One region of the Micromonospora chalcea genome, then DNA from elsewhere that is predicted to be linked to it. Evidence: riboswitches for the same ligand, from Rfam matches in the RefSeq annotation. Region 1 holds a riboswitch; the other holds the start of a gene.
What was found. A riboswitch is a leader RNA that binds a small molecule or an ion and turns the genes downstream of it on or off. The one in region 1 is predicted to bind cyclic di-AMP.
Positions count from the first base shown of each region.

Region 1 (7,177 bases):
CTCCGGCTGCTTCTTCGCCAGCTGGAACGTGTCGCCGTGCAGGAACATCGACGGGCAGCCGATCTGCTCCACGTCGGAGAAGCCGAGCGTGTTCAGGTAGCTCGCGGTCACCTCGCCGCGTACGCCGATGCTGTGCGACCGGTCCAGCACGGCCTTGCAGAACGCGCGCACCGGCTCGTCGATCGGGCGCAGGTACTCGCGGTCGCCGTCGACGTTCGTCTGCACGCCGACACCGAGCACCACCACCGGGATCTTCAGCCGTTCGATCAGCCGGGTCAGCGGGGCGAGGCGGTGCACGAAGCTGCGACGGAAGGCGTTCGCCAGCGGTACGACGAACACGTCGTACCGCTCGTTGATCTCGTCGGCGAGGCGCGGGTCGGCCGGGGTGCGGGTCGCGGTGATCTCCGCCGCGGAGGTGGCCAGCAGCTTGTGCGCGGCGTGGCTGAAGACCAGGTTTCCGCTGTTGTCCCCGATCCAGTTGCCGGCGAACGTCTCCTCCGGCGTGAGGACGTCGAACGGGCCCTTGCGGGCGCGGAGCAGGATCCGCTGGTGCATCCGGTTCGCTCACCTTCCGTACGGCACGGCGTGCCGGCGGGCGTCGCCCGCGCGTGCAGGAACGGAAATCCTATCCGCCGTCCCTGGGTGACCCGGCGGCCGTCGGCTCGCCGGGAACGTCCCGGTACTCCGGGGTAGGGTGCCCGGAATGACCAGCGCGCCGACTGTCACCCGTGCCCCGCGCCTGCCGTCGCTGACCGGATTGCGGTGGATCGCCGCGCTGCTGGTCTTCGGTTTCCACGCCGGGACCATGGGGATCGTCGCCGAGCCGCACCTGAAGGCGGTGGTGGACAAGGCGTTCAGCCTCGGCCTGTCCGGCGTCGAGTTCTTCTTCATCCTCAGCGGGTTCGTCCTGGTCTGGTCGTACCGGGACGGGGAGCGGGCGTGGACGTTCCTGCGCCGACGGCTCGCCAAGATCTACCCGAACCACGTGGTGACGTTCGTGGCGGCGCTGGCGGTCGCGGCCTGGTTCGCCGACCCGGTCCTGCCGTGGGCGGCGATCGGCAACTTCTTCCTGGTCCAGGCGTGGATCCCGCTGAACGGCTACTTCTACAGCGTCAACAACGTGAGCTGGTCGCTCTCCTGCGAGCTGGCGTTCTACCTGTGCCTGCCGCTGGTGGTGCCGTGGCTGCGCCGGGCCCGTACCGGGGTGCTGCGGACCGTGCTGGTCGCGGCGCCGCTGCTCATCCTGGCGCTGTGGCCGGGCCAGCAGCTCGTGCCGGAGGAGCAGCGGTGGTGGTTCACCCAGATCTTCCCGGTGACCCGGTCGCTGGAGTTCTGGATGGGGGTGGCCGCCGCCGAGCTGATGCGCCGCCACCGCTGGCGCGGACCGAACCTCGCGGTCGCCACCGGCCTGTTCGTCACCACCTGGGTGGTCGCCGCGCTGTGGATCCCGGCCGAGTTCTGGGCGGCGCTGCTCGCCGTGGCGTACCTGCTGGTCATCGCCGCGGCGGCGGACGCCGACGTGCGCGGCCGGCCCACCCCCTGGCGGTCCCGGCCGATGATCTGGCTCGGTGAGGTCTCGTTCGCCTTCTACCTGGTGCACGTGCTGGTCATGGTCACCGTGCTGCGGCTGACCGGGGACTGGGGGACCGGCCTGCCCGGCTGGCGGGGGCCGCTGGCGGTGCTCGGCTTCCTGCTGCTCACGCTCGCGCTGGCCGCCGCGCTGCACCGCTGGGTGGAGGTGCCGATGATGCGCCTGCTCGGCCCGTCCCGCCGGGCCCGCGCGGCGTCGCGCGCACCGGCCGTGCCGGCTCCGCGCGGGCCCGCCGAGGGCGCGGCCGCCGACGGCGGCGCGCGGTCCGTCTCCGGTCCGGCCGAGGACATCGAGTACGCCGGGCGGCGTCGCCCGGACTGACACGCGCACACGCCGGCCGGTCGGTCCGCGACACGCCGTGCGGCGGTGCGTCAGTGGGGGTTCGGCGGTAATTTGTACCCGTGCTTCCGATCGCGCTCACCTGCCCCGTGTGGTGGGTGGCGCGCTGGACCGCCCGGATGCTCGCCAGTCTCGCCGTGGTCGTCGCCTGTTCGTTCGGCGCGGCCACGCTGCCGACCGCCGCGGCCCCGGCCGCCGCGCCCGGCCCGGCGTACGTGAGCACGCCGGCCGCCCCGCGACCGGAATCCGACCGCGCCGCCGAGCGGCAGGCCCGTCCCGACGGCGCACCCGCGCCCGCCGCACGGGCCACCGACACGCTCCCGAACGACCCGCAGCCGGTCCCGGCCGGCCGGATCACCGCGCCGGTCGGCCTGCGGGCCCCGCCCGCCCGCTGATCCGCCCACGGGCCGCGCCCGTCACCGCACCCACCGAACGTCATCCCGCACCCGCCCTTCGCCGGCCCGGCAACCCCGCGCCGCGCCCCGACCGGCCGTGCGGAGTCTCCCGCCAGGTTCTTCCCGTGAGGTGCCGACCATGTCGCAGACCGCTCTCTACCACTTCCTCACCGCGGTCCCCGAGGCCGCCGCCATCTGGTCCTTCCTGATGCTGCTCGCGTTCGGCCTGCTCGCCGCGCTGGTGGCCCGGCCCGAGCGCGACGGCGTCGCCGAGGCTGCCGCCGATCCGGTGGACCAGGACGCCGCGCGCCGCGACGACCTCGTCCGGTACGCCGAGGAGGTGGCGGTGGCCGCCGCCGGGGCCGCCCAGACGGCCCGTCGCCGCCGGGAACGGTGGCTGGCCGCGCAGGACGAGGCGGAACGCGCCTGGACCGCGTACGACGAGGCGGACAGCGCCGCCCGCCGCCTGGCCGGGGCCGCCGCGCTGGCCGCCCCGCGCACCCCGCGCACCCCGGCGGAGTACGCGGCCCGGGAGCGCTGGCTGCACCACGCCGCCATGACGGCGCACTGGCGCGGCGACCTGTCCGCCCGGCAACTCGCCGACGTGCTGGCGCGCCGCAACGGGTGGGACCCGCGCCGGCACCCGGCCGAGCAGGAGATCGTGCTGGCCCGGGCCGTACGGGACCGGCGCCGGGCCGGCTGGGAGAGCGCCGCCGAGCGGGAGCGGCAGGCGTGGCGGGACGCCGAACTGGCCGCCGAGGCCGCCCGTACGCTCGCCGCCGAGGCGTACGCGGCCACCCTGGCGGTGCGGCCCGCCCCGGTGTCCCGCGGCGCGGCGACGATCCCCCTGCCGGTCGGCGCGTTCGTCCGCAACGCCCGCTGGCGTCCGGCCCGGGTCGGCTGAGGCGACCGAATTGTTACCCGGAATGTGGTGAGCCGGCTCACCCCCGGCGCCGAAACGGGCGTGGAGCGCAGAACGGGCCAATGAGCCGCGCCATTGCCGGTCACGCGCTCGCCGTCTGTCCCCTTTTCGCCTCCCGGGCGCCGTCACCACCGCTTGTCCCATTGAGTGAAGTGAGTAACCGGCTGTTCCGAAATCCGTTACCGGGGATCATGTTTACGCAGGTGGGAGCGCTTGGCAGGGGCAGTACCCGCCGGTAGTGTCGGCGCGTCCGGTGCGGTAACCGATCGCAGAAGGCGACGCCGCGCCGACCCGCCTAATCGTGTCATCACGAACCGGGGAACCATGAGCACCATCGGGGTGAATCCGCGGCCACTGCCGCGGTAGGGCGTACTTCCCGCCCGAATCCGTCAGCTAACCCGGTCGGCGGCCACGGAAGGAGTCCCATCCTCGTGCCCACCCCTCGATCGTCCCCCCGCCTCCACGGCTCCGCGGTACCCGCGCTCGCCTGACGCGACCGGCAAACCGCCCCTGGGCGCCCGGCATCGCGGGCGTACCCGTTCCCCCGGCCCATCCGGCCTGCCAGCACGTGTGAACCCCTCCACGTGCCGGGCCGGCGTGTGCCGATCACGCCCCCCGTGGAGGATTTCGTGAAGCACCACCTGAAGCGTCAGCTGCGGCGGATCGCCACCGAACGCCCGTACCAGATCATCGCCGGATCGGCCGCGGCGCTCGTGCTGGCCGCCGGCGCCGGCACCGCCCTCGCCGCCGGTGAGGACGCCCCGGTCCAGCAGGAGAACACCGCCTCGGTCGCCGAACTCGGCGCACGGCTCGGCGAGCCCGCCAGCCGCAGCGAGGCGCGTATCGGCGTCCCGCCGGCGTCGCCGAGCGCCGAGCCCAGCAAGTCGCCCAGCGCCTCCCCGTCGGCGAAGAAGGCCGCGGCGGACCCGGACGTCACCAAGGCCGCGCCGAAGCCGCCGTCGAGCAAGACGCTGGACTACGACTACCAGGCGCAGATCAACTACTACTACTGCGGCCCGGCCGCCGTGCGCAACGCGCTCAGCGCCACCGGCATCGAGCGCAGCCAGGACGCCCTCGCCGGCCCGCTCGGCACCACCGAGATGGGCACCAACTCGGCCGAGGACACCACGCGCGTGCTCAACCAGCAGGTCAAGGGCAACCCGTACCGGACCCGGATGATTCCCGGCTCGGCCAGCCCGGCCCAGATGGACCGGCTTCAGGCCGACGTGGTCGAGGCGATCAGCAACGGCCGGGGGGTCGTCGCGAACGTCGCCGGCACCGCCACCGACACCAACGGCGGCTGGCACTCGTTCCCCGGCGGCCACTACGTCGCGGTGATCGGCTACAAGGACGACGGCCGGACCGTCCGGATCGCCGACTCGGCCGACCCGTCGCTGCCGTCGTACTGGCTCACCACGATCGACCTGGCGCACTGGATCGCCAGCCGCGGCTACTCCGCCTGACCCTCCGCACCCCCGGAAGGCCGGCACCCCTCCCGGGGCGCCGGCCTTCCCCGTCCCCACCCGCCCTGGCCCGCCGCCCTCTCGGCGCGTCGATCTTGGACTTGTGGCGCCTGGTATGCCCGGCTCGCCCGCTATGGAAGGCACCACAACTCCAAGATCGGCGGCGAGGGCGAGGGCGGGGGCGGGGGCGGGGTGGGGCGTGGGGGCGGGTCGGGCGGGTTCGGTCTCGCGTGTCCGGGGCGGGCGGTGGCAGACTGCGCCAATGGGCGATGCGACGGGGAACCGGCACCTGATTCTCCTGCACGGCATGGGCGCCACCGGCGAGGTGTGGCTGCCCTGGGCGCCGCTGCTGGAGCGCCGCTGGCCCGGGCGCTGGCTCGCCCCCGACCTGGCCGGCCACGGCTGGTCGCCGCCGCTCGACGGCTACTCGTTCGACGCCCTGGCCCAGCGCGTCGCGGACGGGCTCGGTCCGCTCCGGCTGGGCCCGCACGACCGGCTGGTGCTGCTCGGGCACTCGCTCGGCGGGGTGGTGGCGCTGGCGCTCGCGGCCCGGCAGCGGGCTCTTCCGGTGGACGCGGTGGTGGGGCTCGGCATCAAGGCGGTCTGGTCCCCGGCCGAGCTGGCGAAGGCGAGCGAGCTGGCCGCCCGGCCGGTCACCTGGTTCGCCACCCGGGACGAGGCGGCCCGCCGCTACCTGCGCGTCTCGGGGCTGGCCGGGCTGTTCGCCCCGGACCACCCGGTGGTGGAGGCGGGGCTGCGGCGGGTCGACGGCCGCTGGCGGCTGGCGATGGACCCGGCCGCGTTCGCGGTCGGCGAGCCTCGGCTGCCCGCCCAGCTGGCCGCGACCGGCGTGCCGGTGCTGCTGGCCCGCGGCGAGCAGGACCCGATGGTGAGCGACGCGCAGCTCAAGGAGCTGGGCGTGCCGGTGGCCACCCTGCCCGGCCTGGGCCACAACGCGCACGTCGAGGACCCGGCCGCCGTGCTCGCCCTGCTCGACGCGTACCTGTAGAGCGGGGCCTACACGACGGCGCGCTGCGCCGGGACCGCCCAGTCGGCCTCCAGCTCGCGGCGGGCGGCGGCGAGGAACGCCTCGGCGTAGGCGTCGGCGGGGAAGTCGCCCAGGTAGCGGGTGCGCGCCGCCCAGCGCTGCGCGGCCTTCGGGTCGGCGTCGAGCAGGTCGGTGATCACCTGGTCCACGTTGGACATGTCGCGCCGCAGCACGTAGCCGGACGCCGCGAGCGGGAACCGCTCGACGAAGTGTTCGCCGTCGGCGCCGGTGTCGGTGACCGCGTACGGCTTGCCGGAGTAGAGCCAGTCGGAGATGACGCCGGAGACGTCGGAGACCAGCGCGTCGGCGCGGTTGACGCACTCGGTGAGCGTCAGCTCGCGGGCCGCGGCGGCGCCGAACAGGTGCGGGCGGCCGGTCTTGGCCCGGTCGGCGGCGAGCAGCTCGGTGAGCCGGGCGAGCTGGCGGGCCGAGGCCGGGTTCTTGTCGGTGTACGGGTGGGCGCGCAGGATCACCGCCGCCCCGCGGTCGATCAGCCGGCGGATCAGCGTCTCGGCCACCGGCAGCGAGCAGTAGTTGGCGTCGGCGTGGTGCCCGGTCCACGTTGGGGTGTAGAGGACCGTCGGGTGCGCCGACGCGGCGACCGGCTCCCGGCGTACCTCGATGGCCTCGACCTGGGGCCGGCCGACCACGACGAACTTGTCGGCGGGGATCTCCACGCCGGCGCGGGCGTACCTGTCGATCGCGGCCTGCCCGGCCACGAAGATCTTGTCGAAGATGGCCGAGACCGGGTTGGCGCTCGGGGCCTTGTCGCTGTCGCCGTGGTGCAGCTGCACGTGGGTGAGCTGGTTGAACCGGATCAGGTGGGCGTTCTTCGCGCCGTGGTTGACGTAGAAGGCGACGCGCAGGCTGGGCACCAGCGCCTCGTCGAGCGCCTTCAGGGTGGGGCAGAGGACCACCGGGGCGCGGGTGGCGGCGGCGACGGCCGGCAGGAGCTCCGGCTCGCGCAGCACCACCATGAACGGGCGGCCGATCCGTTCCAGGTACGGCAGCCACATGGTGACCTGGTACTCGGAGCCGGGCGGCGCGGAGAAGTGCAGCACGAACTCGGGCTGGTGGCGGCGCAGCGCGCGGCCGACCGGGCCCCCGCCGGCGGGCGGCCGGAACCGGCGCCGGGCGAGGTCGAGCGCGACCGCCCCGCAGCCGGCGCCGACGAGCAGCGCGGCGGCGAGCGCCGTGAAGGCGGGCAGGGCCAGCGCGGCGGCGAGCGCCACCACGGCGAGCAGCACCAGCAGCGCGTCACCGAGCCGGGCGGCGACCAGCGGCGTCCACGTGCGTACCGGAAGGTTCGCCGCCCGGATCTCCAGCGCGCCGGCCTGCCGCAGCGGGCCGACCAGCAGCACCAGGCCGAGCAGGACCAGCGCGGTGGCGGCGAGGGCCGGGTCGAAGCCGTCGTCGAGG
Region 1 covers NZ_CP118233.1:267,271-274,447, forward strand. The annotation lists gene PVK74_RS01245 (polysaccharide pyruvyl transferase family protein) at 1-555, opposite strand, end outside; gene PVK74_RS01250 (acyltransferase family protein) at 704-1,912, shown strand; gene PVK74_RS01255 (hypothetical protein) at 1,993-2,325, shown strand; gene PVK74_RS01260 (hypothetical protein) at 2,465-3,229, shown strand; cyclic di-AMP (ydaO/yuaA leader) riboswitch at 3,530-3,670, shown strand; gene PVK74_RS01265 (C39 family peptidase) at 3,877-4,710, shown strand; gene PVK74_RS01270 (alpha/beta fold hydrolase) at 4,973-5,719, shown strand; gene PVK74_RS01275 (CDP-glycerol glycerophosphotransferase family protein) at 5,728-7,177, opposite strand, start outside.

Region 2 (7,177 bases), 1.2 Mb from region 1:
GACCGGACCTTCTGGACCAACCGCGGCATCGACTTCAAGGGTGTGCTGCGCGCCGCCTGGGCCAACGTGAGCGGCGGGCAGCGGCAGGGCGCGTCCACGCTCACCCAGCAGTACGCGCGCATCGCCGCCGACCTGCGCGGGGTCACCTACTCCCGCAAGCTGCGCGAGGCGGTGATCGCGTGGAAGCTCGACGACGCGTACACCAAGGAGGAGATCCTCGGCTTCTACCTGAACACCGTGCCGTTCGGCCGGGGAGCGTACGGGATCGAGGCGGCCGCGCAGACGTACTTCGGCAAGACGGTCCGCCGGGACGCCCCACCCGAGCGGCAGCTCACCCAGGCCGAGGCGATGGTGCTCTGCGCCATGGTGAAGCAGCCGGAGGCGGATCCGGCCGACCCCGAGGGCACGCCCGGCTACGACCCGCGCCGCAACGCGCTGGCCAAGCAGAACTCGATCGACAGGTGGAACTACATCCGCGACGGCATGGTCAAGCTCGGCTACCTGACGTCGCAGCAGGCGGCGGACCTCGCGTACCCGGACACGGTCCGGCCGATCGACAAGGACGCGGGCCGGTCCGACCTGGACCGGCCGACCGGCCTGGTGGTCAACCACGTGCTGGCCGAGCTGCGCGGGACCGAGCCGTTCCGCGGCAAGCCGGACGAGGTGATCCGGGACGGCGGCTACCGCATCGTCACCACCATCGACAAGCGCGTGCAGGACGCGGCCGAGGCGGCGGCGGACATCCGCCGCGACACCGCCCCGCGAGCGGTGCGCGGGCAGCCGCGGAACTGGCAGGCGGCGCTGGTGGCGGTGGAGCCGGGCACCGGCCGGGTGCTCGGCTACTACGGCGGCGACAAGGGCTCGGGCGCGGACTACGCGGGCTGGTACTCCGACGAGGACGGCCAGGCCCGCGGCTTCGGCCAGCATCCGCCGGGGTCGTCGTTCAAGGTGTACGACCTGGCCGCCGCCGTGCGCGACGGGATCTCGGTGAAGGAGCGGTTCGACTCGCCGGACACCAAGGAGTTCCCCGCCTCGGGGCGCACCAAGGGCAGCGCGGCCGGGCCGATCCGCAACGCCGAGCGGGCGCCCTGCCAGCCGGACTGCGCGCTCTGGGAGGCCACCGTCGCCTCGCTCAACGTCACCTACTTCGAGCTGACCGAGCGGCTCGGCACGGACAAGGTGATCGAGATGGCCCGGCAGGCGGGCGTGGAGTCGATGTGGGAGACGGTCCGGGGCAACCCCCGACCGCAGCGCGTCGACCTGCGCAGCGACCCCGCCGACGAGGTGGCGAAGCGGTTCTCCACCGAGGTCGGCATCGGGCAGTACGGCATCACCGTGCAGGACCACGCGAACGGGATGGCCACGTTCGCGGCCGGCGGCAAGCGCGCCGACGCCCACTTCGTCCGGTCGGTGAGCAAGGACGACGAGGAGGTGTGGACCGAGCAGTTACGCACCACCGACCTCGGGCTGGACCGGGAGGCCGTCGACCAGCTTGACTGGACGCTGCGCCGGGTCCGGGCGGCCAAGCTGGACAACGGCTGGGACTCCGCCGGCAAGACCGGCACCTGGCAGGCCGGGAAGAGCACCACGCAGAACGTGCACACCTGGATGGTGGGCTGGACCGGCGCGCTGGCCTCGGCCGTGTGGCTGGGCACCACCGACGGCAAGCCGCTGCGGACCAGCGACGGCAGCTACGACGTGTACGGCTCGACCGGCGCCGCGCCGATCTGGCGGCAGTTCATGACAAAGGCCACCGAGGCGATGAAGCTCGACCCGGGCAAGTACCGCTTCGGTGAGCCGAAGTTTCCCGGCGACACCCCGGAGCCGACCGCGTCGGCACCGCCGCCGTCCACCGCCGCGCCCACACCGTCGGACTCCCCGAGCCCGAGCCCGACCCCGTCGAGCCCCAGCCCGAGCCCGGAGCCGACCGGGCGGCCGACGTCGCGGCCCACGCTGACGCCCACGCTGCCACCGCCGCCCACGATCACGCCGACGCGGACCCGCGGCCCGCGCTGACGCACCCGGCCGCGCGGTGGCGGCCCGCGTGCGGCGGCGTCCTCGCGTCTATGTGCGCCATTCGCGCACATAGGCAACGTCCGCAATTTGCACGGGCCCCATCCACTGTCGGCGATGTTCGCCCTGATCAGGGCCTATTGAAGATCATGGTTGCCTGGGACGACACGCGCGGCGACACGCCCGACTGCCAGCCGTTGCCCAGGTCACCCATTGCTCACGGCTCGCGCGGCGTGTGATTGTGCACCAGCGAACCGCCGACCCCCGGCGAATCGCGACGGTCGATCTGTCGACCCGGAGCCACGCCGGCAGCTCCGGTGACCGGCCGTCACCCTGCCTCGCACCACCGCGCCGCCCGTCCCCACCGGGCTCGTGCGGCGCGCCTGTAGAACAGGAGCAAACCTCCGTGAAACTCTCACCTCGCCTCGCCGCGCTCACCGGCGCGGCGGCGGCCGGCGTCATCGCCGCCGGCACCGCCGCGGCCGTGCAGGCCGCGCCACCCGGGCCCGCCGCCCCCAACCCGGCCCAGGCCCGAGCAGCCGCCGCCGACTCGACCCGCGCGCTGGTCGCGAACCGCCCCGCCTACCTCCAGGCCGGTTCCGACGACGCGTTCGTCCAGAAGCCGGTCATCTCCTCCGAGGGCACCCAGTACGTGCCGTACGAGCGCACCTACAAGGGCCTGCCCGTGGTCGGCGGCGACTTCGTGCTGGCCACCGACTCCGCCGGCAACCTCAAGTACGCCTCGGTCGCCCAGCAGCGGCCGATCGGCGCCCTCGCCACCACGCCCGCGCTGACCCAGGCCGCCGCCGCGGCCACGGCGCGCGCCCAGCTCAAGACCGTCAGCGCCGTCGAGGGCACCACGCTCGTCGTCTACACGCTCGGCGCCGCACCGGCGCTGGCCTGGGAGACCACGGTACGTGGCACCAGCGCGGACGGCCCGAGCCGGCTCACCGTCGACGTCGACGCCCGCACCGGCGCGGTCCTGCGCAAGCAGGAGCACGTGGTACGCGGCACCGGCACCGGCGCCTGGAACGGGCCCAGCCCGCTCACGCTCAACACCACCCAGTCGGGCTCCACGTACACCATGAAGGACCCGACCGTCACGAACCTGAGCTGCCAGGACGCGGCGAACAACACCACGTTCAGCGGCTCCGACGACGTGTGGGGCAACGGCACCGCCACGAACAAGGAGACCGGCTGCGTGGACGCGCTGTTCTCCGCGCAGACCGAGCACAAGATGCTCGCCCAGTGGCTGGGCCGCAACGGCGCCAACGGCAACGGCGGCTACTGGCCGATCCGGGTGGGCCTCAACGACCAGAACGCCTACTACGACGGCAGCCAGGTGCAGATCGGCAAGAACACCGCCGGTCAGTGGATCGGCTCGCTGGACGTGGTGGCGCACGAGATCGGCCACGGCATCGACGACAACACCCCCGGCGGCATCTCCGGCGGCGGCACGCAGGAGTTCGTCGCGGACACGTTCGGCGCGGCCACCGAGTGGTTCGCCAACGAGCCGTCCAGCTACGACGCGCCGGACTTCCTGGTCGGCGAGAAGATCAACCTGGTCGGCTCCGGCCCGATCCGCAACATGTACAACCCGTCGGCGCTCGGCGACCCGAACTGCTACTCCAGCAGCATCCCGTCGACCGAGGTGCACGCCGCGGCCGGGCCCGGCAACCACTGGTTCTACCTGCTGGCCAACGGCAGCAGCCCGACCAACGGGCAGCCGTCCAGCTCGACCTGCAACAGCAGCAGCGTGAGCGGCCTGGGCATCCAGAAGGCCATCAAGATCATGTACAACGCCATGCTGCTGAAGACGTCGTCCTCGTCCTACCTGAAGTACCGCGTCTGGACGTTGCAGGCGGCGAAGAACCTCTACCCGAGCAGCTGCACCGAGTTCAACGCGGTCAAGGCGGCCTGGGCGGCGGTCAGCGTGCCGGCCCAGTCGGGTGAGCCGACCTGCGCCGGCGGCACCCCGACGCCCACGCCGACCGCCACCACCACCCCGCCGTCGGGCGGCTGCTCCGGCAACAAGCTCGCCAACCCCGGCTTCGAGTCGGGCAACGTGAGCTGGACCGCCTCGTCCGGCGTCATCACCACCGACAGCGGCCAGGCCGCCCACGGCGGCTCGTACAAGGCGTGGCTGGACGGGTACGGCTCGTCGCACACCGACATGCTCAGTCAGTCGGTGACGATCCCGGCCGGATGCCGCGCGACGTTCAGCTTCTGGCTGCACATCGACAGCGCGGAGACGACCACCGGCACCGCGTACGACAAGCTCACCGTCAAGGCCGGCAGCACCACGCTGGCCACCTACTCCAACCTGAACAAGGCCACCGGCTACGTGCAGCGGTCCTTCGACATCTCGTCGCTCGCAGGCACCACGGCGACCATCTCGTTCAGCGGCGTGGAGGACAGCTCACTGCAGACGTCCTTCGTCGTCGACGACACCGCGGTCACCCTGAGCTGACCGTGGCGTAGCGCGGCCGGTCGTCGTCCTCCCGGCGGCCGGCCGCATCGTCGTGCCGGGCGGTGCCGCGTCGCGCGTGGCCGCCGCCACGTGCCGGGGCGGCGCCGCGTCGTGCCGGGCCGTGTGCGGTCGGGTCAGGCCGGACGCCCGGCCTGGGACGCCGTGCCGCGGTCGCGGTGGATCCGCGCGGCCGCCTCGTGCATCGCGCGACCGAACAGCTCGGCCTGGTCACCCATGCTGCCGAGCCGGGCGGCGAGCGCGTCGGCGTCGGCCCGCGCCGACGCGCTGACCCGGGCGTCCAGCTCGGACAGCGCGGCGTTGGCGGCGGCGGTGACATGTCCGCACAGGACGTCGAGGGGCTCGCCGGCCAAGTCCGGGTCGATCGTCACGGAATCCAGCCGGCCACCCTGAACGGCGACCGCGCGGACCCGGCCGTCGGCTGCGGTGCCCTCGGCGCGCAGCAGGTCGCCCGGCTCGCCGTCGGCGTGCTCCGAGGCCCGGGAGCGCATCGCGGTGAGCGCCTGCTGCGTGCGGGTCAGCAGTTCGTCGATGCTCGCGGCCGCCGAGAACGGATCGTTGGTCATTTCCGCGCTTTCTTCACGTCTGAGCCGATCATCGTGACCCTAGCAACCGGCTCCGACGAATCGCGGTCAGCGGCCGTCACGGGTGGCGTCCGGCGCCGCGAGCAGGCCGGACACCGGCGGCGCGGCGTGTCGCGGGCGGCCGGCCGCCCGGCCGGGTCGAACCGGCCGGGCGTCCGGACCAGATCAGCGCAGACGCAGCCGCTGACCGGGGAAGATCAGGCCGGGGTCGTCGCCGACCACTGCCCGGTTGCGCTCGTGCAGGGCACGCCAGCCACCGTCGACGCGCTGCGCCACGGCGATCTCCGACAGCGTGTCCCCGCGCCGGACCACGTACGTCCCGGCCGACGGCTGCGGCGCCGCAGTCATCGCGGCCCGCTCCGGCGCGGCCTTGCGCGTGGCGGCCCGCTTCGGGGCGGACTTCTTCGAGGTGGCCTTCTTAGGGGCGGCCCGCTCGGACCGGGTCGCCGCGGCGTTCGCCGAGCCGCCCTTCTTGCCGCAGGTCGGCCACGCGCCGATGCCCTGGCCGCGCAGCACCTTCTCCGCGACGGCGATCTGCTCGGACCGGCTGGCCAGGTCGGCGCGGGCGGCGTACTTCTGGCCGCCGTAGCCGTTCCAGGTGGCGCGGGAGAACTGGAGCCCGCCGTAGTACCCGTTGCCGGTGTTGATCTTCCAGTTGCCGCCGGATTCGCAGCGCGCGACCGCGTCCCAGTTGACGCCCGCGCTGGCCGGAGCGGCCGGGCCGAACAGGGTCGCGACGCCGACGACGGCGCCGGTCACCACCGCACCGAGAGCGGTACGGCGACTTCGGGCCGAGTATGCAGTTGACATGTGGATTCCTCCACGCCGACGAGGTGAGCTGTCGGGTTCGGGCCGAGGAGCCCGGCCGCCGGTGGCGGCTTCACCCCGAGGTGACGATGCACCGTGGAACGTGTGGTTCCCCCGCTCCCGCGCGAGGTTCGGTTACCGGGGCCGGCGGCGGGATTTGGCGTTTCCGGCCCGCGGTGCCCGCGAATGCGAACGAAACCGACGCTAAGGACGGTTTGCGGCGATCGTCCACTTCTTGTGACGGTGTTCACCCGGCCGGGCTACCACCTGTGGAGCTACCGTGGCAGGGCCGAGCAAGATCACGGGAGGGCGGAACGGATGACCGATCACGGACACGAGCTGACCTTCGGCGGCTTCATCACCCCCGCCGCCGGGCAGCCCGACCAGGTGGTGGCGCTGGCCACGCTCTGCGAACAGGTCGGGCTGGACCTGGTCACGTTCCAGGACCACCCGTACCAGCCGGGCTTCCTGGACACCTGGACGCTGATGTCCTACGTGGCCGCCGTCACCGAGCGCATCCGGCTGGCCGGCAACGTCCTCAACCTGCCGCTGCGCCAGCCGGTGGTGCTGGCCCGCAGCGTGGCCAGCCTGGACCTGCTCACCGGCGGCCGGGTCGAGATGGGACTCGGCGCGGGCGCGTTCTGGGACGCGATCGAGGCGACGGGCGGGCGGCGCCTGTCCCCCGGCGCGGCGGTCCAGGCCCTGGACGAGGCGATCCGGGTGATCCGCGAGGTCTGGGACACCGACCGGCGCGGCATGATCCGCGTCGACGGCGAGCACTACCGCGTGGTCGGCGCCAAGCGCGGTCCGGCACCCGCTCATCAGGTGGGCATCTGGGTCGGCGCGTACAAGCCGCGCATGCTGCGCCTGGTCGGCCGCGCCGCGGACGGCTGGCTGCCCTCCCTGTCCTACCTGCCGAAGGGCCCCGACGAGCTGCCCGCCCTGAACGCGCTCGTGGACGAGGGCGCCGAGGCCGCTGGGCGCGACCCGGCCGAGATCCGCCGCATGCTCAACGTGAACGGCACGTTCGCGCGCTCGTCGGCCGGCTTCCTGGCCGGGCCGCCGGCGCAGTGGGCGGAGGAGCTGGCCGGGCTCACGCTGGAGCACGGCATCACCACGTTCATCCTCGGCAGCGACGAGCCGCGCGCGATCCAGATCTTCGCCCAGGAGGTCGCGCCGGCGGTCCGCGAACTCGTCGCCGCCGAGCGCACCGCGCCCGGCAGCGGGGCCCGTGCGGTCGCCGACGACACGGCCGCCACCGGCGGCGCGGCCACACTGGCGGTCA
Region 2 covers NZ_CP118233.1:1,492,391-1,499,567, forward strand. The annotation lists gene PVK74_RS07015 (transglycosylase domain-containing protein) at 1-2,016, shown strand, start outside; gene PVK74_RS07020 (M4 family metallopeptidase) at 2,420-4,483, shown strand; gene PVK74_RS07025 (YbaB/EbfC family nucleoid-associated protein) at 4,618-5,067, opposite strand; gene PVK74_RS07030 (transglycosylase family protein) at 5,251-5,895, opposite strand; cyclic di-AMP (ydaO/yuaA leader) riboswitch at 5,894-6,039, opposite strand; gene PVK74_RS07035 (LLM class flavin-dependent oxidoreductase) at 6,211-7,177, shown strand, end outside.
Region 2: linked by a shared signal. The riboswitch ahead of PVK74_RS07030 (transglycosylase family protein) and the one ahead of PVK74_RS01265 (C39 family peptidase) in region 1 are both predicted to bind cyclic di-AMP.